Regions from separate parts of the Stenotrophomonas sp. YJH_SMC_48-3 genome, predicted to be linked through region 1. Evidence: predicted binding sites of a transcription regulator. Region 1 holds the regulator's gene; each other region holds the start of a gene.

Region 1 (5,732 bases):
CGCTTCGGCGCCGCCAACCTGCAGGGTCTGGTGCTGAGCAAGCTGGACGAGACCGGCCGCTTCGGCAACGCCCTGTCTGTGGCCGTGGACCATGCCCTGCCGATCACCTGGGTGACCGATGGCCAGGACGTCCCGGAGGACCTGCACCGGGCCAGTGCAGCCAATCTCGTACTTCGCCTTGAAGATTTGCGCCGAGCGGCCGATATGCCCTGCAACCCGGAGTTGAACCATGCCGTCGCGTGAGTACGCCAAGCTGACCAAGACCTTCCCGCTGTCGGCCACCCGCAGCGAGCCGCTCGGCCCTGTGCGCACCATCGCGGTGACCGGCGGCAAGGGCGGCGTGGGCAAGACCAACGTCTCGGCCAACCTGGCTGTGGCGCTGGCGGGCATGGGCAAGCGCACGCTGCTGCTGGACGCCGACCTGGGCCTGGCCAACATCGACGTGATCCTGGGCTTGAACCCCACCTTTACGCTGGCCGACCTGGTGGCCGGCCGCTGCTCGCTGGACGACGTCATCGTCGAAGGCCCGAACGGCGTGCTGGTGGTCCCGGCCGCGTCCGGTCGCCGCCACATGGCCGAGCTGGCCCCGGCCGAGCACGTCGGCCTGGTGAACGTGTTCTCCGAACTGGAACGCGAACTGGACATCATGGTGGTGGACACCGCCGCCGGCATCACCGATGGCGTGCTGACCTTCTGCCAGGCCGCGCAGGACACCGTGGTGGTGGTCTGTGACGAACCGGCCTCGATCACCGACGCCTACGCACTGATCAAGGTGCTGTCGCGCGAGCGCGGCGTGGACCGCATCCAGGTGGTGGCCAACATGGTGCGCGACCCCAACGAGGGCCGCGTGCTGTACGAAAAGCTGACCCGGGTCTGCGAGAAATTCCTCGCCGATGTCTCGCTGAACTATCTGGGCTGTGTGCCGCAGGATGATTGGCTGCGCCTGTCGGTGCAGCGCCAGCAACCGGTGGTAAAGGCCTACCCGTCCAGCCCAGCCGCGCTGGCGATCACCGAGATCGCGCGCCGCACCGCACGCTGGCAGGCGCCGACCGAACCGCGTGGCGGCGTCGAGTTCTTCCTCGAGCGCATTCTCAAGCAGCGCGGGGTGGCCGCATGAAAGGCGCAGCCCAGTACCGGGAGGTCCAGCGCTCGGCGGCCAACGAGGTCATCTCCCAGCACTCGGACCTGGTGCGGCGCATCGCCCACCACTTGGCCGCACGCCTGCCGGCGAGCGTGGAGGTGGACGACCTGATCCAGGCCGGCATGATGGGGCTGATCGAAGCGTCGCGCAGCTACGACGCCGACCAGGGCGCCTCGTTCGAGACCTACGCCTCGATCCGCATCCGCGGTTCGATGATCGACGAGATCCGCCGTGGCGACTGGGTGCCGCGCTCGGTGCATCGCCGCGCACGCGACGCCGCTGCCACCATCCGCCGCCTGGAACAGAGCACCGGCCGTGCCGCCAGCGCCACCGAAGTGGCCGCCGCGATGGAGATGCCGCTGCCCGAATACCTGCGGCTGATGGAAGACGCCGCGCGTGGCCAGGTGCTGAGCCTGGAGTCACGCATCGAGGACCAGGGCGAGCTGGATACCGTCGCCCAGGGCGGCCCGACGCCGCAGCAGGTGCTGGAGCGCGGCGAGTTCGGCCGCGAGCTGGGCAAGGCCATCGGCCACCTGCCCGAGCGCGAACAGCTGGTGCTCTCGCTCTATTACGAGCAGGAACTGAACCTGAAGGAGATCGGCGCGGTGCTCGGCGTGAGCGAGTCGCGGGTCTGCCAGATCCACGGCCAGGCCGTGCTGCGCCTGCGTGGACGATTGAAGATTTTCGAGGCGGCCGACGCCGGCCTGGAAGAGTGAACATGCCCGAGGCGGCTGCCCCCGGCCACCCGGAATGAACAACAAAGGAACTCTGCTTTGAACAAGAACATGCGCATCCTGATCGTCGACGACTTCTCGACCATGCGTCGCATCGTCAAGAACCTGCTGGGCGATCTTGGCTTCACCAATACCGCCGAAGCCGAGGACGGGCATGCCGCGCTGTCGCTGCTGCAGAGCCAGTCGTTCGATTTCGTCGTCACCGACTGGAACATGCCGGTGATGACCGGCATCGAGCTGCTCAAGGCGATCCGCGCCGATGCCAAGCTGAAGACCCTGCCAGTGCTGATGGTCACTGCCGAAGCCAAGCGCGAACAGATCATCGAAGCCGCCCAGAACGGCGTGAACGGCTACATCATCAAGCCCTTCACCGCGCAGACGCTGGAAGAGAAGCTCGGCAAGATCTTCGAACGCCTGGCGGCCAGCGCCTGATGGATACCACGGTCGACAAGAACGCCCTGGCCCTGCGCCTGCAGGAAGCCCTGGACGCACTGGAGTCCGGTGACGAAGCTGCCTGGCGGCAACGCATCGACGGACTGGTCGCGCTGCGCACGCAGCCGATGATGAGCGGCCTGTCGCGGCTGGCCCGCGAGCTGGGACAGGCGCTGGGTGAACTGCCGACCGTGCCCAGCGAGGCCGGTGAGCTGGATGACGCCTGCGCGCGCCTGGACCACGTGGTGGCGATGACCGAACAGGCCACCCACCGTACCCTGGACCTGGCCGAGGAATGCCGCAGCCTGACCGAACAGCTGCGTGCCGAAGGCCTGCAGCCAGGCCAGGACGCGCAGCTCGAGCGCATCCGCCACAACCTGACCGAGATCGCCCTGACCCAGAGCTACCAGGACCTGACCGGGCAGATCATCCGTCGCGTGGTCGGCATCGTCCGCCGCGTGCACGAGGGCTTCGGCGCACTCGGCCTGCCGCCGGAACAGCATCGCACCGACCCGGCACTGGCCGGGCCGGCACTGAAGGGACTGGACCGCCACGCGGTCTCGCAGAACGACGCCGACGACCTGTTGTCGGATCTGGGGCTGTAAGCATGAGCGCGGTATCCGACGACATCACTGCCGATTTCATCATCGAGGCGCAGGAGATCCTGGACCGCCTCGGCGAACAGCTGGTGTCGCTGGAGCAGGCACCGCAGGACAGCGACCAGCTCAATGCGGTGTTCCGCGGCTACCACACGCTCAAGGGCGGCGCCGGCTTCCTCGGCGTCACTGCCATGGTCGAGCTGTGCCACGCCGCTGAGGAGGCGCTGGGCGCGGCGCGCGCCGGCCAGGCCGTGCTGCAGGCCCACCACTTCGACGCGGCCCAGCAATCACTGGATTACCTGCAGTCGATGCTGGACGCCGTGTCGTCCGGCACCGAGCCGGGCTATGCGCCGCCGGACCTGATCGCCCAGTTCGACGTGCACGGGGGTGCCGTGGCTGCGCCCGCCGCCGCCGCAGCACCCGCCGCGGGGGGCAGCGACCTGATCACCGACGACGAATTCGAGGCGCTGCTCGACCAGCTGCACGGTGGCAATGCTCCGACTGCGATCGCGCCGGCAAAAAAAGCCGACGACGGCCTGATCAGCGAGGACGAGTTCGAAGCCCTGCTCGACCAGTTGCACGGTGGCGCCGCACCGGGTGCCAAGCCTGCTGCAGTCCTGGCACCGGCGCCGGCGCCCGCGCCGCGCCCGGTCGCTGCACCGGCACCCGTGGCCAAGCCGGCGGCCAAGCCGCTGGCCGAGGCCGAACACACGGTGCGCGTTGATACCAAACGCCTGGACGCGATCGTCAACCTGATCGGCGAACTGGTGCTGTCGCGCAATCGGCTCAAGACCCTGCGTGCACGCCTGCGCGATGAAGAGCTGGACCGCGCCGTGTCGACGCTGGATATCGCCACCGCGCGCCTGCAATCGGCGGTGATGCGCACCCGCATGCAGCCGGTGGGCAAGGTGTTCTCGCGGTTCCCCAAGGTCGCCCGCGACGTTGCCCGCTCGCTGAAGAAGGAAGTGGACCTGGAGCTGATCGGTGCCGAGACCGAGCTCGACCGCAACCTGGTCGAGGCCCTGGCCGACCCGCTGGTGCACCTGGTCCGCAACGCCATCGACCATGGCGTGGAAATGCCCGACCTGCGCGAAGCACAAGGCAAGCCGCGGATGGGCCATGTACGCCTGTCGGCGCAGCAGGAAGGCGACTACGTCAGCATCGAGGTGCAGGACGATGGCGCCGGCATCGACCCGGAGAAGCTGCGCGCCAAGGCGCGTGAGAAAGGCCTGATCGATCCGGAGGCCGCTGCCCGCCTGAGCAGCGAGGAGTGCCTGCACCTGGTGTTCCTGCCGGGCTTCTCGACCAAGCAGCAGGTCACCGACATCTCCGGCCGTGGCGTAGGCATGGACGTGGTGCAGTCGCGCATCCGCGAACTGAGCGGCCAGATCCAGATCCAGTCGGAACTGGGTCGTGGCAGCCGCTTCCTGATCCGCGTGCCGCTCACCCTGGCGATCCTGCCGACCCTGCTGGTGCAGGCCGGCGAGGACGTCTACGCACTACCCCTGGCACGCGTGATGGAAGTGCTGCACGCGCCGCGCACCTCGCTGGGCTGGTTCGATGGCCGCGCCGTGCTTGATCGCCGCTCGCACACCCTGCCGCTGGTCGACCTGCGCCAGTGGCTGGATGTGACACCGGCCGCGTCAACCCTGCTGACCATCGTGGTGCTGCAGGCCGGCGAAGCCCGCTTCGGGCTGGTCGTGGACCAGGTGCGCGGGCGTGAGGAAGTGGTCATCAAGCCACTGCCGAAGGCCCTGCGCGGCCTGCGCGGTTATGCCGGTGCAACCTTGATCGGCGATGGTCGCATGGCCCTGATCCTGGACGTGGACGGGCTGCGTTGAACCCCGCCAGGGCCATGCCCGGCGACCCGAAAAACTGTGACTACCGTCTGTACGCGATCTACCGGTGTCTCAAGTCCCATTCATACACGCCGATACCGGAACCATGGATAGACTCAGCCTCATTGGACTCTTTCTCGCCCTGGCCTCGCTGGTCGGCGGCAGCATCCTCAAGGGCGCCGGCCTGGCGTCGTTGTGGTCGCCTGCGGCGTTCGTGATCGTCATCGTCGGCACCGTCGCCGCGATCCTGCTGCATACCTCGCCGGCGGTGTTCAAGCATGCGTTCAAGATCGTGCGCTGGGTCGTACGCCCGCCACACAGTGATCGCCGCGAACTGATCCAGCAGATCGTCGAGTGGAGCAACATCGCCCGCCGCCAGGGCCTGCTGGGTCTGGAATCGCAGGTGGAAGCGCAGCAGGACCCGTTCCTGCGCAAGGGCCTGCAGCTTCTGGTGGACGGCGTCGAGCCCGAATCGATGCGGCACATGCTGGAAATCGAACTGGGCAGCCAGGAACACCAGGACCAGGCCGGCGCCAAGGTCTTCGAAGCGATGGGCATCTACGCCCCGACCCTCGGCATCATCGGCGCCGTGCTCGGCCTGATCGCGGTGATGAAGAACCTGGCCGACCCGAGCAAGCTCGGCCACGGCATCGCCGCCGCGTTCACCGCCACCATCTACGGCATCGCCTCGGCCAACCTGCTGTTCCTGCCGGTGGCTGCCAAGCTCAAGAGTGTGATCTCGCACAACACCCGCGACCGCGAAATGGTCATTGAAGGGCTGATCTCGATCGCCCAGGGCGAGAACCCGCGCAACATCGAAACCAACCTTTCCGGCTTCCTGCACTGACATGGCCCGCCGCAAGCACCACGAAGAGCACGCCAACCATGAAGCATGGGCGATCCCCTATGCCGACCTGATGACGCTGCTGCTCGCCTTCTTCGTGGTCATGTACGCGATCTCCTCGGTCAACGAGGGCAAGTACCGGAT
Region 2 (5,732 bases), on a different contig from region 1:
CAGGTGGCGGCGGGTGGCGGCGTTCATCGCGATCGCCTCGCCGGCGGTTTCCATCGCGATCGAGGTCAGGTGCGGCAGGCGCTGCTTCTGGGTCTCCTCGACATAGCCGAGCAGGGCGCCCGCGGCTGCGGTCGCGCGCGGCTTGTCATCGATGCCGAAGCCGCTCAGGTCATGCAGCTTGAAAAACGCCAGCAGCTGGCGGCGGCCGCTGTCGGCGTCGAACAGCCACGGTGCGCGGCGGCGCACCCCGGTGCGCTGGCGCAGGAACTCCGGCCAGTTCTCCTCGTCCGGCACCAGCAGCTCGGCCGGTTCCAGACGGGCCAGTTCGGCTTCCAGAGCGTCGTCGGTTTCCACTTCGTTGACCAGGAAGCGGCCGCCGGCCAGGTCGGCCCAGGCCAGGCCATAGCCCTGCTTGCTGCGCGACAGGGCCATCAGCAGGGTGTCGCGGCGCTCATCCAGCAGCGCCTCGTCGGTGACCGTGCCGGGGGTGACGATACGCACCACCTTGCGCTCGACCAGGCCCTTGGCCAGCGCGGGATCGCCGATCTGCTCGCAGATCGCCACCGACTCGCCCAGCGCCACCAGCCGTGCCAGGTAGCCTTCGTACGCGTGCACCGGCACGCCGGCCATCGGGATCGGTGCGCCACCGGAACTGCCACGCTGGGTCAGGGTGATGTCGAGCAGGCGCGCGGCCTTGCGCGCGTCGTCGTAGAACAGCTCGTAGAAATCGCCCATGCGGAAGAACAGCAGCAGGTCCGGATACTCGGACTTGGCTGCGAAGAACTGCTTCATCAACGGGGTATGTTCGGCGGACTTGTCTTTGGACATGGGACTCGTGAATCGGGGCGTCCGGCCGCGCCGGAGGGCGGCGGCAGCGGAGCCGGTACAGGGCCGTCCATGGTAACTGCTGGGGCGCAGGGCTGCCGCCACTGGTGGCAGGCCGGTGCGGCACGAAAAAGGGTTCAGGCCGGGACCAGGGTGATCTGCCGATGGCTGTCGAAGATCTGCATGACGATCTCGAAGTAGGTCGGGCCCTCGCCCTGTCGCACCGCCTGCAGCCGGCGGGCGATCGCCCGCGCGTTGAAGCTGCCTGGTGCGTCCAGCTTGGCCTGCAGCCACTGGCAGGTCGCCTCCACGCCCAGCGCCGCACGGCTGTGGGCGATATCGCGCCAGATCAGCGTGGCCTGCGCGTGGCCAGCCAGTGCGCCATAGCCGCCATGCAGCAGGTCGTCCAGTGCGTCCAGGCTCGGCCCGAGCTGCCATGCCTCGCCGGCCATGAACACGCGGTTGATCTCCGTGTAAAGGCTGGCGATGTCATCGATGGCGGCGCCTTCAATCTGCAGGACGAGGGTCATGCGCCGACTGTAGCGTGGTCCGCGCTGTTGTTGATGGCCCAGCACGAGAGAGCTTTGCGCGGTCGCTCCGGGCTGAATGCCATATGGCATCGCGGTGCGCCTTTGCCACAGGTCACGACGGGCGTCGAAGGATGCGTAGAGGGCCAGCGACGATGCGAATCATTGCACTGGCAACGTGGTGGCTTGCTCTGCAGTGGGCGGACGCCACGCCGCCATGCATCTTCTGCATCGGTCATGGATGCCAGGGACTACTCCGGAGAAACACCGATACTGAGCGCGAGTTCATGAGGCTCTCCCGAGAAAGTATCGAACGTTCTTTCCCAGGCCAGAGGCGGAAGGAAGCGTGGCACATGCCTCTGGTGGCTTCTTCGCAGCCCAAGTTAATGCTGGCTACTCGTTCTCCATGCGCCGTCACCGGCTCGCAAAATGAATAACCCGCATTCAGGTCGAATATTGGGTGGTCCGATGCACGTTTGCAATGCGCGGCTGCAGGAATTTGCCGGTGCGCGGTTTTCACAACAGCCCGCACATTTCAGGATATCTGGATCGATACAATAATATCGGCCCATAAAGTTTCCCCTGCCTGCGCCGCCATCGACCGTACGGCCATTGATCAAGGGAATTGAGATGCTCGCCTTACGCAACCTCCGAGTGGGATCCCGGCTGGGCGCCGGGTTTGGTTTGCTGCTGCTGTTCATCGTCGCCATCGTCGGCCTGGCGTTGTACGGAAATCACCTGAAGTCCACCCAGTTCGAGAAAGTGGTGGACGTCAACATGGTGAAAATGCGGTTGTTGAACGAGATGCTGGATACCAACAATGCGGTGCTGATGCAGCGCCGGCTGATGGTGATCAAGCGCGGTGAGGATTTCGACAGGGATTATCGGAAGGCGCAGGAGCTGTCGCAGGCTTACGACGCCATATGGGCCAAGTACATCAAGATTCCGCGTGATGCCACCGGCGATACGCTGGTCGCGCGGATCGACGCGGCACGCAAGGCCACCGACGCGTCCACCCGGCAACTGCATGAGCGCATGAAGGCCGGCGATTTCGACGGTGCAGCCAAGGAGCTGCTTGCCGAGCAGGGCCTGGCGACGGCCTGGAACGAGGCGATCTCCACCCTGCTGCGGCACCAGGAGGTGCTGACGGCGCGCAGCCGCGAGGACTACCGCGCGACCGAGGCGTGGACCGGCACCTTGTCGATCGTGTTCGGCGTGCTGAGCCTGATACTCGGCTCGCTGGCCGCATGGGCCATCACCCGCAGCCTGACCCGGCCGCTGGAGGGAGCCGTGAAGCTCGCCGATGGCATCGCCAACGGGCGGCTGGACAGCAGCATCGACGCCTCCGGCAACGATGAGGTGACGCAGCTGCTCAGGTCGATGCAGCGCATGCAGGCGCAATTGCAGTCTGTGATGGCGGCGCAGGGGGAACTGGCTCGCCAGCACGATGCGGGCAGCCTCAGCTATCGCATGGATGAGAGCGCCTTCCCCGGTGACTACGGGCGCATGGTGCACGAGACCAATGCGCTCGTCGGCTCGCATGTGCAGGTGCAGAACCGGTTGATCGAAGTAATGAAGCACTACGCCAGGGGCGATCTGTCGGTAGACATGGATCCTCTGCCGGGCGAGAAGGCCGCGATCACCCAGGCGATGGACGAGACCAAGGCCAGCCTGTCAGCGATCAACGGTGAGATCCGCAGGCTGGCGACGGCAGCAGCGGCGGGGGACTTCAGCCTGCGCGGTGACGAGCAGCGCTTCGCTCACGATTTCCACGACATGGTGGCCGGGCTCAACCGGCTGATGCAGACCACCGACGAGAACCTGGTGCAGGTATCGAGCCTGTTGCAGTCCATCTCGCGCGGTGACCTGACCGTGCGCATGCAGGGGGACTTCCACGGGGTGTTCGCCCGGATGCGCGATGACTGCAACGCCACCGTCGACCAGCTCACGCAGATCGTCGGCCGCATCCAGGCCAGCGCGTCCAGCATCAACCTGGCGGCAGGCGAGATCGCCGCGGGCAACACCGACCTGTCGCGGCGCACCGAGCAGCAGGCGGCGAACCTGGAAGAGACTGCGGCGTCGATGGAGGAACTGACCTCCACCGTGAAGCAGAATGCCGAGCACGCACGCCAGGCCAATCAACTCGCGATCGGCGCGCACGGTGTCGCTTCGCAGGGCGGCGAGGTGGTCGGCCAGGTAGTCACCACGATGTCGGCGATCGAGGCCTCGTCGAAGAAGATCGCCGAGATCATCTCGGTCATCGATGGCATTGCTTTCCAGACCAACATCCTGGCGTTGAACGCGGCGGTGGAAGCCGCGCGAGCCGGTGAACAGGGCAGGGGCTTTGCGGTGGTGGCCAGTGAGGTGCGCACACTGGCACAGCGCTCGGCGGGTGCGGCCAAGGAAATCAAGGGCCTGATCGAGGATTCGGTTGGCAAGGTCGCCGACGGCTCGGCGCTGGTCCGCCAGGCTGGCACCACCATGGGCGAGGTGGTGGCCTCGGTGCAGCGGGTGACCGACATCATGGCCGAGATATCTGCCGCATCGCAGGAGCAGAGCTCGGGCATTGAACAGGTCAACCAGGCGGTGGTGCAGATGGACGAGACCACGCAGCAGAACGCGGCGCTGGTGGAAGAGGCCAGCGCCGCGGCTCGTTCCATGGAGGAGCAGGCCAATCTGCTGGCCGAAGCGGTTTCGGTGTTCCGCATCAGTGCGGCAACCACGGCCGCAGCCGTGCGCCCGGTCCTGGCCGCGGTCGCGGCGAAAGTGACTCCGGTACGCCGGCCGGGGGTACTGGTACCACGCATCGAGCCGACGCTGGCTGCGAACGCGGGCGGCTGGGAAGAGTTCTAGCAACAGCGCATGCCGGCAGGGAGACGGCGCCCATCACGATCGTTGACCGTGATGGGCGCGGATTTTTTCCCTGAACGCGCGATGGCCGGCGAGATTGGGGACACGCCCATTTCACTTCCGGTTGCCAACCGCTGGGGGACACTGGCCCCGTACCGGAATTCAGGAGATGGCCATGAAGACCTCGACCCGATTGCTTGTGCTGGGTACCCTGCTGGCGGCCTCGTCGGTGGCCGGCGCGCAGACTTACGGCCCGCGTGATGAGGGGCGCAGGTTCAACGACGGTAGCCGCGTGGTCTGCAAGAACGTGGAAGTGCAGCGCAACTCGCGCGATCCGAACCGCATTGCCGGTACGGCAACCGGCGCGGTAATCGGCGGCCTGCTGGGCAACCAGGTGGGCGGCGGCAACGGCAAGAAGCTCGCTACCGTGGCGGGCGCCGTGGCCGGTGGTGCGGCTGGTCGCCAGATCCAGGGCAACAGCCAGCAGAAGAACGGCGACCGCGTCGTCGAGCGCCGCTGCGAACGCGTCTATCGTTGATCGGTCGCTGCCACACCTGTTCGGCCCTTCCACATCGCAGTATTCGAACGCCGGCCCCGCGCCGGCGTTCGTCGTTCCGGACCCGTATCGCTGAATCTGGCGTCATGCCTATACTGCGCCGACTCAACGGATGAACGTCCAGTGAACGAATCGGCTCCAGCTCCCCAACCGGCACCGCTCGCCGGGCATGACCCGATAGCGGAAGCGACCGCCCATCCCCAACGGGTGCGTGATCGCACCGATGAACTCGAGCTGTTCATTTCGGGCCTGCTGGCGTTCGCGCTGCTGGCCGTGCCGGGCTATCTGTTCGACGCCTGGGCGCGCAGCAGCCTGCACACCGAAGGCATGTACTTCCAGATGCTCTGGTTCGGTTTCAGCATCAGTGTCGGCATGTGCTATGTGCTGGCAGTCGCCTTGATCATCCACCTCACGGTGCGCGGCTACTGGATCGGGCTGATCGGCCTCCGGTCGCATTTCCCCGATGGCATTGACTGGGCGCGCCTGCCAAGAATGGGGGCGGTCACGCGCGCTTTCCTGCAGGCCCGGGACGGAGGCCTCGATGGCAGCATCGAACGGGCCGACCGGCTGGCGACGATGCTGTTCTCGACCACCCTGCTTGCCTTACAGACATTGGCGGGCACGCTGGTGTTGGCCGTCCTGACGCTCGGTGTGTCGATGGTGATCGGCGCGCTGTCAGGTGGCGCCGATCATGTCGCCATGCTCGCCCTGTGCAGCGTGCTGGCCGCACTGTTGATGCTGGCTGTTACCCCCGGGATCCTGGAAAAGATCGTGGCGCGGCGGCAGGCGCGCGGGCAGCCCCATGAGCGACCGCAGCGACTCCTGCAGGGCATGCTGGCGGCCCTGCAACGGGTTCCGCTGTTGCGCCTGATGCAGACCATGCAGCTGACCATGCAGAGCAACCTGCGCTCGCGCTCGTTCACGGCGGCCTACCTGTTCGCGGTGCTGGTAGCGATGCTGCTGGCCGCCGTGCA
Region 3 (5,732 bases), on a different contig from region 1:
TGCTCGACGAGGCCTTCGACAAGGCCGACAACGAGTTCACCGCGCTGGCGATGAACATCTTCGACAACTTCGGCTTCCAGATGGTGGTCGCCACCCCGCTGAAGTCGGTGATGACGCTTGAACCGTTCATCGGCGGCGCCTGCTTCGTCGAAATCAGCGGCCGACACGACTCCGGGGTGTTGCTGATCGAGTACGACGAAGAAGGCAAGCGCCTGAAGCTGCCCGAGCGCAGTCGCCAGCAGGCCAACGAACCGGAAGAAGCCGAGGCCTGAGCGCCTCGGTCCATCTACCTGTAGAGCCGAGCCATGCTCGGCTGCTCTTCGCGACCTGAAACAACGTGCCAACCAAGGTTGGCACCTACCATTTCATAACGTTCCTCACGAACCGCGGAACGTGTCCCACGCCATCCGCGCGATCAGCACCACCACCAGCCCCACGAACAGCTTGCGGATGAACGGCGTGCCGCCCTTCAACGCCAGGCGCGTGCCCACCACCGAACCGATGATGTTGGCTGCGGCCATCGGCAGCGCGAACAGCCACAGGATGTTGCCGGTTGGTACGAAGAACGAGATCGCTGCCACGTTGGTCGCCAGGTTCACGACCTTCGATGCCGCTGACGCGCGCAGGAAATCCAGCCCGAAGAAGCGTACGAACAGGAAGATCAGGAAGCTGCCGGTACCCGGCCCGAAGAATCCATCGTAGAAGCCGATCGCCGCACCGATCGCCAGTGCGATCACCAGCTCGCGGCGGCCGATCTCCTGTGGCCGGTGCAACGCGCCGAAGTCCTTCTTCCACAGCGTGTAGGCCAGCATCGCGATCAGCAGGACCAGCACCAGCGGGCGCACCGCGTCCTTGGGCAGCAGGCTTACCGCAGTGGCCCCGGCGAAGGAGAAGATGAAGGCGGTACCGGCCGCGAACAGTACCGGCTTCCACGGGAAACGCACGTTGCGCGCGTAACGCCAGGCAGCCGCACCGGTACCGAACATCGAACTGAACTTGTTGGTGCCGAACAGCATCGCCGGTGTCTGCTGCGGCAGCACCGTGAACAGTCCCGGCAGCTGCACCAGGCCACCGCCACCGACGGCGGCATCCACAAGACCGGCGATGAAGGCGATCACCACCAGCCACCACAACTCGGGGGGAACCAGTTCCAGCACGGCGATCAATCAAGGTGGGGGCGCGACAGCATACGCCCTTCGCCGATGGATGCTGGCGGCGCTCCGCGCGACAATGCGCGCATGAGCCGAAAACCTGCCGATCCCTGTCCCTGCGGGCTACCCGCGGAGTACGCCGCCTGCTGTGGCCGTTTCCATGCCGGCGACACCGTCCCCGACGCCGAACGCCTCATGCGTTCGCGCTACAGCGCGTACGTGCGGGGCCTGGCAGGCTACCTGCGCCAGAGCTGGCATCCGGACACGCGTCCGGTCGAGTTGTCGCTGGATGACGCGCCCGGGCAGCGTACGCACTGGCTGGGCCTGACCGTCCATGAGCACACCGTCACCGGCGCTGACAGCGCCGAGGTGAGGTTCACCGCCCGCTACCGGGTAGGCGGCGGCAGCGCGGTGAAGATGACCGAACACAGCCGCTTCCTGCGCATCGACGGTCGCTGGTACTACCTCGACGCAGTCTGAGCCTCAGCCCGCTGTCGGGCGTTCGCCCGGATCTGGTTGCGGCCGCCGTCCTTGGCTGCGTACAGCGCCCGGTCGGCGGCCTTGACCACCGCTGCCGGGCGCGGGTCCACAAGGCTGTCGGCCAGGCCGATGCTCACCGTCACCTGCACCACCGGGCCGCTGCCGCCGCGCCCGCGTTGCTGACGCCCGGCGTCATCGTCGCGGCTGCGGGTGCTGCGGTCGCGCAGCTGCATGCGGGTGTCCTCGATGCTCTGCCGCAAGGCTTCCACGGCATCCATGCAGGCGTCGGCCGGCTGGCCCAGGAACACCACCGCGAACTCCTCGCCGCCGTAGCGGAACGCACGTCCACCATCACCGACCCGCGCCAGCCGCGAGGCCACCAGGCGCAGCACGTCGTCGCCGGTGTCGTGGCCGTGGGTGTCGTTGAACGATTTGAAGTGGTCCACGTCCACCATCGCGATGCTGTAGGTGCCGCGCGCCCGTTGCAGGGTCTCATTGAAGGCGCGGCGCCCCGGCAAGCCGGTCAGTTCGTCGCTGAACGCCATGTGGAACGACTCCTGCAGCATCGCGCCCAGCATCAGCAGCAGGGCCGCACTGGCCAGCGCAGGCAGCAGCACCGGCTGCAGGAAGACCCTCGGCAGCATCCACCACAGGCACAGCAGCGCCAGCAGCATAGCCGTGTGCAGCGGCCGCGGATGCCGCCATGCCTGCCAACCCAGCGCCGCCGTGGCCAGGAGGAACAGCAGCGCCGGCAGCTGCGCCAGCGCGTTCCAGTCGGCCGGGATCCACGCCCAATGACGGTTCGACAGCAGATCATGCATGCCGCGCGGCTGCTGCGCGGCCAGCAGCAGGAAGATCAGCAATGCCGTACTGCTGGCGACGGAGCGCAACAGCAGGTCGTGCCTGCGCCGCCCACGCTCCGGCCACAACGACAGGCCGGCGAACAGCAACGGCAGCCACGCCGAGATGGCATGGAAGCGCAGCGGTGTCAGCGCGCTGACATGGCCGCTGCGCAGGTAGCCGCCGACATCCTGGTGCAGCATCGCGAACATGACTGCCACCACCAACAGCAGGCAGAGCGCACGCACCTGGTGGTAGAGAAGGGCCAGGCCGGCACCGAGGCAGGCCAGCAGCCAGGGCAGAACGCGTTGGGCCGGACTGGCCACGTCTTCGTTGCCCAACGCCGCCCACAGCACCACGGCAACCAGCACGGCGGGCAGCACGAACAGGTAGTGCGCAGGCTGGCGGAGCGGATGCAGGGGCAATCAGGAATTCCAGCGCGGTGACGACGCGGCCGCAGCATTGCCGTTAGCGGCGTTCGGGGCGGCTTCTTGAATGCGGCAGGCCCATCCATGTGAACGAAGTGACGCCGGACCATGACATCGCACTCACCCGCCGGCACCGATGCTGTCGGCATGGACAGCGTACCCGCCGCCGTCGCTGCCCCGCAGCACGATCTCGCCCACCAGTTCGCACGCGTGCGTGCGCGCAGCATGCAACTGGCCGGCCCGCTCAGCGCCGAGGACGCCATGCTGCAGAGCATGGCCGATGCCAGCCCCAGCAAGTGGCACCTGGCCCACACCACCTGGTTCTTCGAACGCTTCGTGCTGGCCGGCTTCCCGGCTGCGCCTGCACATGACCCTGCATGGGACTACTTGTTCAACAGCTACTACAAGAGTATCGGCCCCGCCCATGCCCGGCCGCAGCGCGGCCTCCTCTCACGGCCCTCGCTGCAGCAGGTGCATGACTATCGCCAGCAGGTCGATGCACAGGTGCAGTCGCGGCTATCGGCAGGTGACCTGGACCCACACGCGCTGCACAACCTGCAGCTGGGCCTGCAGCACGAACAACAGCATCAGGAGTTGTTGTTGACCGACATCAAGCACGCGTTCTGGTGCAATCCGCTGCAGCCGGCCTACCGCGAGGACCTGCCCACCCCCCCTGGCGCTGCCAGTGCACAGGGCTGGATCGAATCACCCGAGCGCATCGTTACCGTCGGCGCTGCAGCCTGGCCGCAGCACGCTGCGTTTGCCTACGACAACGAATCGCCGCCGCACCGCGTGCTGCTGCCGGCACATGCTCTGGCCGAACGTCCCGTCAGCAATGCCGAGTACCGTGCTTTCATCGATGCCGGCGGCTACCGCGAACCGCGCTGGTGGCTCAGTGAAGGCTGGGCGTTGCGTGAAGCCGAGGACTGGCAGCACCCGCTGTACTGGGATGACACCCTGCAGCGCGAATACACCCTGGGCGGTTGGCGCGAGCTGGATCCGCACGCGCCGGTCTGCCATCTCAGCTACTTCGAGGCCGATGCCTGTGCCCGCTGGGCCGGGGCACGCCTGCCCAGCGAGTTCGAGTGGGAGGCCGCCGCCGCGTCTCAGGCGGTGCGGGGCCACTTTGCCGATGACGATCACCTGCACCCGCAGGCGGGGCAGGGCAGCGGCCTGCGCCAGCTGTTCGGTGATGTCTGGGAGTGGACTCACAGCGCGTATGGTGCCTATCCCGGCTACCGCCCTTTCGCGGGCAACCTCGGTGAGTACAACGGCAAGTTCATGTGCGGCCAATGGGTGCTGCGCGGCGGCAGCTGCGTCACGCCACGGGGCCATGTGCGCGCCAGCTATCGCAATTTCTTCATGCCGCCGGCGCGCTGGCAGTTCTCCGGACTGCGCCTGGCCAGGGACCTCACATGAGCACCGTTCACGACGCGCTGCAGGCGTTGACCGACCTCACCCCCGGCCGCCAGCAGATCCTCACCGACGTGGTGGCCGGGTTGTCGCGCACACCGCGCCAGCTGCCATCCAAGTATTTCTACGATGCACGCGGCTCACGCCTGTTCGAGCAGATCACGCAGACCTGCGAGTACTACCCCACGCGTACCGAGCTGGCGCTGCTGGCGCGGGTGCTGCCGGACATCGCCCGCAGCGTCGGTCCTCATGTTCATGTGGTGGAGCTGGGCAGCGGCAGTGGCCGCAAGACCGCGCTGCTGCTGGCGGCACTGCAGGACCCCGTGGCCTACACCCCCATCGAGATCTCGCGCGCCGCGCTGCTGTCCAGCATCGACCATCTGGCCCCGGCGCTGCCGGACGTCGAGATGCTGCCGGTCTGTGCCGACTTCACCCGCGCGGTCGCCGTCCCGGCACCGGAACGCGAGCCTGCGCGGCGCCTGTTGTTCTTCCCGGGCTCCACGTTGGGCAATTTCGTCGAAGAGGATGCCGTCGCACTGCTGCGCGCGATGCGCCAGACCATGGGCCGCGATGGCCTGGCCCTGGTCGGCATCGATCTGCACAAGGACCCGGCATTGATCGAAGCCGCCTACAACGATGTGCAGGGCATCACTGCTGCATTCACCCTCAACCTGCTGGCGCGCCTGAACCGCGAGATCGGCAGCGACTTCGATCTGGACGGCTTCCGCCACCGCGCCCGCTACAGCATCGCGCGGCTGCGCATCGAAACCGATCTGGTCAGCCAGCGCGCACAGGACGTCCGTCTGGATGGCCGCACCTTCCACTTCCAGGCCGACGAGCCGATCCGCGTCGAATACAGCCACAAGTACACCGACGACAGCTTCGAAGCGTTGCTGCTGCCAGCGGGCCTGCAGGTCGTGCGGCGCTGGGATGCTGAAAGCCCGGCCTATGGCCTGCGCCTGCTTCGCGCCCTTTAGCCGCCGCCAGCCCGCGCTGCTTCAGGTTCGCCTACGCTGCGCCTAAGATGGCCCTGCAACGGCAACACGGAGGACGCCATGCCCATTCTGACCACGCTCGGCCTGGCGGCCGTCCTCGCCGCGGCACCCGCTTCGACAGCAGCGCCTGCGGCCAGCAGCGATGCCGCTTTCAGCCGCTGCCTGGCCGTCCTGCAATCGACAGCCGCCAGCCAGGGCATCAGTGCCGACCGCTTCAATGGGATTATCGCCGGGCTCACCCCCGATCCCAGCGTGCTCGGCCTGCTCGACGCGCAGCCGGAATTCACCACGCCGATCTGGGACTACCTGGCCGCGCTGGTCGATCGCCAGCGCGTGGACGATGGGCGCGTCCTGCTGCAGCAGCATCGGGCCCTGCTTGATCGGGTGTCGGCCCAGTACGGCGTCGATCCGGCCACCATCGTCGC
Region 4 (5,732 bases), on a different contig from region 1:
CGCCCAGCGTTCGGCCGCTGCCGCCAAGGAGATCAAGGGCCTGATCGATGATTCGGTCGGCAAGGTCAACGACGGCTCGGCGCTGGTGCACAAGGCCGGCGCCACCATGGGCGAGATCGTCGCCTCGGTGCAGCGCGTGACCGACATCATGGCCGAGATCTCCGCCGCATCGCAGGAACAGAGCGCCGGCATCGAGCAGGTCAACCAGACCGTGGTGCAGATGGACGAAACCACGCAGCAGAATGCTGCTCTGGTGGAGGAAGCCACCGCCGCCGCCCGTGCCATGGAAGAACAGGCCGGCCACCTCAGCGAGGCCGTGTCGATCTTCGTGGTCGACGAAACCGATACCGTGGCTGCCCCCGCGCGCGCCGCCGCCCCGGCCCCGCGTGCTGCCGCACCGGCGGCACCGGCTCCGGCCGCCCCGCCCGCCCGCCGCAGCGCGGGTGGTCGCCCGATGGCCACGGAACTGGCCGACGGAGACTGGCAGGAGTTCTGATGCCTGCCTGACCTGACGGACGAAGACGCCCCGGCCCTGCGCTGGGGCGTTTTCGTTTACGGGGTATCTGGATATCCAGCCAACGGCGAAGCCCCTCGGGGTGGTCGGTCGAAGCGCTGGGTTACTGAGGGTTGGCCGAGAGGGTGGGCTGCGCAGGGGACGCCGTGAATACGTCCTTGTAGGCTCGGTCGCCGCTTGCTCGTGTGCGCTGTCCTGCGCACACGGCAAAACCGGGGTTGGGCGTCCTGCCCAACCCGCCCGAGGCATGCCTCGGGCCCATGCGGCTCACGCCCCTGCGCAACCCACCCTCCCGGCCACGGACACTTTCCGTGCGCGTCCACCCCGGATTGAAAAAAGAAGAGCAAGAGCAACAGCCGCACCGCATCCGGGGTCAGATCCGTTTTCCGCAGGAAAACGGATCTGACCCCTCTTTCCACCTGGGAACTCAACGCTCTTGCCGTCCGACACCGAAATGCCGGGAGGGCTGGGTCGGGGTGGGCTGGCGGGACCGTTGGCGCCATGGATGGCGCCATCGAGCCCCCAAGGACGGGTTTACGGCGTGTCCCGCCAGCCCACCCCGACCCAGCCACCCACTGAAAACTCATAGCCGACCAACTGCCGTTGCCGTTGCTTCAAAAGCCTGCCGCAGGCAGCGCCGCAGCCGCCGCGGCAAGGAAACCTGAATACGTTCCGACACCGCACCTCAATCCCCCGCCCCAGCGGCCGATAACGGGGTTGTCACCGCTTGTCCCGCCGTGACCGGCTCGGCGCCGCCCGCCCGTTTCGACCTGGTCCTGCTCGATGAATCTCCTGCATCGCTGGCAACACTACTTCAGCAATCTCTCCGTCCGGCGCAAGCTCAACCTGCTGACGCTGCTCATCGCGCTCGGCGTGATCGCGCTCTCGGTGATCGCCGCCCGCATGCAGTACCTGGACCTCACCGAGACCCGCAAGACCGCGCTGAAGACCCAGGTCGAACTCAGCTACGGCATCCTTCAGCACTACCACCGTCTGGCCGGCACCGGCGAACTCAGCGAGGACGCCGCGAAGAGCGCCGCGTTGCAGGCCCTGGAAGTGATGCGCGCCGAGAACGATACGTACTACTTCAACATCTACGACACCGGCTACCGCCTGCTGATGCACCCGTTCCGCAAGGACCTGGTCGGCAAGGACATGAAGGACTTCCGCACCGACGACGGCGTGCGCATCTATTACGACCAGGTCGAAGCGGCCAAGGCCGGCGGTGGCTTCGTCAACTATCGATGGGCCAAGCCGGGCAGCAAGGGCGAGGTCGAGAAGGTCGCCTACGCCGGCCTGTTCGCGCCGTGGAACTGGGTGGTCAGCAGCGGCGTCTACATGGACGACGTGCAGCGGCAGGCGCTGGTGTTCACCGCCATCATGGCGATCTCCGGTGGTGTACTGGTGCTGATCGTGCTGGCCCTGAGCTGGGTCATCGGCAACCGTATCGCGCGCCCGCTGAAGCAGGCTACCGCCGTCGCCGAAGGCATCGCCAACGGCAAGCTGGACAGCCATATCGGCCCACAGCCGCACGACGAGCCCGGCCGCCTGCTGGAGGCGATGTCCGGCATGCAGCAGCAGCTGCACGCAGTAATCAACGGCCAGCGCGAAATGGCCCGCCGCCACGATGGCGGCGAACTGAGCTACCGCATCGACGCCAGTGCGTTCCCCGGTGAGTATGGGCTGATGGTGCAGGAGACCAACGCCCTGGTCGGCAGCCACGTGCAGACCCTGCACGATGTGCTGGATGTGGTGCAGCAGTACGCGGTCGGCGACCTCAGCCGCGACATCGCGCGCTACCCAGGCGAGAAGGCCGCAATGACCACCACCGTCGACACGGTCAAGGCCAACCTCGGCCGCATCAATGCCGAGATCAAGCAGCTGGCCAGTGCCGCCGCCGCGGGCGACTTCAGCCGCCGTGGCGACGCGCAGCGCTTCGATCACGATTTCCGCCTCATGCTGGAAAACCTCAACGCGATGATGGCGGTCAGCGATGACAACCTCGGCAAGCTCTCGCAGCTGCTGTCGGCCATCGCCGAAGGTGATCTGACCGCGCGCATGCACGGCGACTACCAGGGCGTGTTCGCACGGATGCGCGACGATGCCAACACCACCGTCGCACAGCTGACCCAGATCGTCGGCCAGATCCAGGCCAGTGCTTCGAGCATCACGCTCGCCGCCGGCGAGATCGCCTCCGGCAACAGTGATCTGTCACGCCGCACCGAGCAGCAGGCCGCCAACCTGGAAGAAACCGCAGCCTCGATGGAGGAACTGACCTCCACCGTGCGCCAGAATGCCGAACACGCCCGCCAGGCCAACCAGCTCGCCATCGGCGCGCAGTCTGTTGCCTCCCAGGGCGGCAGCGTGGTCGGCCAGGTGGTCAGTACCATGTCCGCCATCGAGGCCTCGTCGAAAAAGATCGCCGAGATCATCTCGGTGATCGACGGCATCGCGTTCCAGACCAACATCCTGGCGCTGAACGCTGCCGTGGAAGCCGCGCGTGCCGGTGAACAGGGTCGCGGCTTCGCCGTGGTCGCCAGCGAAGTGCGTACCCTCGCCCAGCGTTCGGCCGCTGCGGCCAAGGAGATCAAGGGCCTGATCGACGACTCGGTGGGCAAGGTCGCCGAAGGCTCCAGCCTGGTGCACCAGGCCGGCAGCACGATGGGCGAGATCGTCGCCTCGGTGCAGCGCGTGACCGACATCATGGCCGAGATCTCTGCCGCTTCGCAGGAGCAGAGCGCCGGCATCGAGCAGGTCAACCAGACCGTGGTGCAGATGGACGAAACCACTCAGCAGAACGCTGCGCTGGTGGAGGAAGCCACCGCCGCCGCGCGTGCGATGGAAGACCAGGCCGCGCAGCTGGCCGATGCCGTGGCGATCTTCCGCCTCGACAACCAGGTCTCCGCCGCAGTGAAGGCTGTCGCCGAACGCGTGGAATCGGCGTGCATCACCACCGTGGCACGTCCGCAGCCGACCGGAACGCCCGCGCCGGTACGTCGCAGCAGCAACGCCCGCACCTTCGCCGCCAGCGACAGCGACTGGCAGGAATTCTGAGACCCACCCGCAGCGGCTTCGGCCGCCGCCTCTGCCGATGGACACGTCCCCCGTGCAAAGTCCTACTCCCATCGTCACCGGCCCGCGCGAATTCGAGTTCGCCGACCGTGATTTCCGCCGCGTCTGCGACCTGATCTACCAGCGGGTGGGCATCGCCCTCGCTCCGGCCAAGCGCGACATGGTCTATGGCCGCCTGTCGCGCCGCCTGCGCACGCTGGGCATGCGCAGCTTCCAGCAGTATCTGGACCATCTGGAGCAGGAAGATGGTGACGAGTGGCAGGCGTTCACCAACGCCCTGACCACCAACCTGACCTCGTTCTTCCGCGAACCGCATCACTTCGACAAGCTGCGCGAGGAGCTGCAGCAGCGCTCCAGCCGCACACCGCTGCTGTTGTGGTCGTGCGCAGCGTCCACCGGCGAAGAACCCTATTCAATGGCGATTACCGCCTGTGAGGCCTTCGGTACGCTGAAGCCGCCGGTGCGCATCATCGCCACCGACGTCGACACCCAGGTGCTGGCCACCGCCGGCCGAGGTGTCTACAACATCGACCGTGTGACCAACCTCGACCCGGACCTGCGCCGGCGCTACTTCCAGCGCGGCAGCGGCCCCAACGAGGGCCAGTGCCGCGTGCTGCCGGCACTGCGCGAGCTGATCGAGTTCCGCCCACTGAACCTGCTTGCCCCGCGCTACGACGTCGGCGGCCCGTTCGATGCGTTGTTCTGCCGCAACGTGATGATCTACTTCGACAAACCAACCCAGCGCGCGATCCTCGGCCGGCTGGTACAGCACCTGGCCGATGACGGCCTGCTTTACACCGGACACTCGGAGAACTACCTGCACGCCGCCGACCTGATCCAGCCCTGTGGCCGCACCCTGTACCGCCGCGCGGCAAAGGCCGGTGCATGAACGCCTCGCTGCGTACCGACGATGTGATGCGCTACCAGGATGCGCGCTTCCAGACCATTGCCGCCAAGCTGCTGCCGACCCAGTACCTGGTGGTGGACGACACCACCGCGCTGACCACCACGCTGGGTTCCTGCGTGGCGGCCTGCCTGCGGGACCCGGTACTGAAGATCGGTGGCATGAACCATTTCCTGCTCCCCGAGGGCAATGCCGGCGACGGCGCGCCCGCGCGTTACGGCAGCTACGCGATGGAACTGCTGATCAACGACATGCTCAAGCGCGGCGCCCACCGCAAGCGCATCGAGGCCAAGGTGTTCGGCGGCGCCAACGTGCTCAAGGGATTCACCAGCAATCCGGTCGGTACCCGTAACGCCGAGTTCGTGCGCCAGTACCTGCAGGCCGAGCATATCCCGATCATCGCCGAGGACCTGTGCGGCATCCATCCGCGCAAGATCTGGTTCTTCGCCGATACCGGCCGCGTGGTGGTGCAGCGCCTGCCGCATGCCCACGAAGCCGAAGTGGCTGCCACCGAATCGGCCGTGCGTGCACGTCTGTCCAAGGCCCCGGTCACCGGCGGCGTGGAGTTGTTCGAATGACCCTGACCGGCAACGCCCCCTGCCGGGTCCTGATCGTCGACGACTCTGCCGTCGTGCGGCAGATGCTCACGGAAATCCTGTCCAGCGACCCGGCCATCGACGTGGTCGGCACCGCCGCAGATCCGCTGCTGGCGCGTGAGAAGATCAAGCGCCTGGCCCCGGACGTGATCACGCTTGACGTGGAAATGCCGCGCATGGACGGCCTGGCGTTCCTGGAAAACCTGATGCGGCTGCACCCGCTGCCGGTGGTGATGATTTCTTCGCTGACCGAACGCGGCGCCGACACCACGCTGCAGGCGCTGGCACTGGGCGCGGTGGACTTCGTCTCCAAGCCCAAGCTGGACGTCGCACGCGGCCTGCAGGGCTACGCCGACGAAATCATCGCCAAGGTGAAGATGGCGGCGCGCTCGCGGGTGCGACCGCTGGTGCGCGCGGCCGCCCCGAAGCTCACGCTGGACGCAGCGCCGGCAACGCGTGCTGCCTCGCCGCAGTTCCGTACCACCGACCGCCTGATCGCGATCGGCTCGTCAGCCGGTGGCACCGAAGCGCTGCGCGTGGTGCTGGAAGGCATGCCTGCCGACGCGCCCGCCGTGGTGATGACCCAGCACCTGCCGGCCAGCTTCAGCAGCGCCTTCGCCGAACGCCTGGACCGCCACTCGGCCAT

The links. The regulator FliA, encoded in region 1, starts transcription of late flagellar genes. The targets are predictions, from matches to a motif close to TAAAGTTTNNCNNNCNNNGGCCGATAA.
Region 2: the regulator FliA is predicted to act here: its motif matches at 1,924-1,950, upstream of AC5P65_RS11815 (methyl-accepting chemotaxis protein).
Region 3: the regulator FliA is predicted to act here: its motif matches at 2,940-2,966, upstream of AC5P65_RS20090 (GGDEF domain-containing protein).
Region 4: the regulator FliA is predicted to act here: its motif matches at 1,200-1,226, upstream of AC5P65_RS16355 (methyl-accepting chemotaxis protein).

The regions. Positions count from the first base shown of each region.
Region 1 covers NZ_JCAFSQ010000005.1:7,643-13,374, reverse strand. Annotated here, with positions in the region: gene flhF (flagellar biosynthesis GTPase FlhF) at 1-243, shown strand, start outside; gene AC5P65_RS09305 (MinD/ParA family ATP-binding protein) at 230-1,117, shown strand; gene AC5P65_RS09300 (RNA polymerase sigma factor FliA) at 1,114-1,857, shown strand; gene cheY (chemotaxis response regulator CheY) at 1,915-2,307, shown strand; gene AC5P65_RS09290 (protein phosphatase CheZ) at 2,307-2,912, shown strand; gene AC5P65_RS09285 (chemotaxis protein CheA) at 2,915-4,747, shown strand; gene AC5P65_RS09280 (flagellar motor protein) at 4,851-5,591, shown strand; gene motD (flagellar motor protein MotD) at 5,593-5,732, shown strand, end outside.
Region 2 covers NZ_JCAFSQ010000006.1:178,619-184,350, reverse strand. Annotated here, with positions in the region: gene mutS (DNA mismatch repair protein MutS) at 1-828, opposite strand, end outside; gene AC5P65_RS11820 (barstar family protein) at 963-1,355, opposite strand; gene AC5P65_RS11815 (methyl-accepting chemotaxis protein) at 1,983-4,205, shown strand; gene AC5P65_RS11810 (glycine zipper 2TM domain-containing protein) at 4,372-4,740, shown strand; gene AC5P65_RS11805 (hypothetical protein) at 4,966-5,732, shown strand, end outside.
Region 3 covers NZ_JCAFSQ010000019.1:4,347-10,078, reverse strand. Annotated here, with positions in the region: gene AC5P65_RS20105 (ATP-binding protein) at 1-272, shown strand, start outside; gene AC5P65_RS20100 (sulfite exporter TauE/SafE family protein) at 378-1,157, opposite strand; gene AC5P65_RS20095 (YchJ family protein) at 1,239-1,631, shown strand; gene AC5P65_RS20090 (GGDEF domain-containing protein) at 1,613-2,896, opposite strand; gene egtB (ergothioneine biosynthesis protein EgtB) at 3,047-4,318, shown strand; gene egtD (L-histidine N(alpha)-methyltransferase) at 4,315-5,289, shown strand; gene AC5P65_RS20075 (lytic murein transglycosylase) at 5,368-5,732, shown strand, end outside.
Region 4 covers NZ_JCAFSQ010000010.1:192,401-198,132, reverse strand. Annotated here, with positions in the region: partial or broken gene AC5P65_RS16360 (methyl-accepting chemotaxis protein) at 1-496, shown strand, start outside; gene AC5P65_RS16355 (methyl-accepting chemotaxis protein) at 1,298-3,568, shown strand; gene AC5P65_RS16350 (CheR family methyltransferase) at 3,606-4,475, shown strand; gene cheD (chemoreceptor glutamine deamidase CheD) at 4,472-5,068, shown strand; gene AC5P65_RS16340 (protein-glutamate methylesterase/protein-glutamine glutaminase) at 5,065-5,732, shown strand, end outside.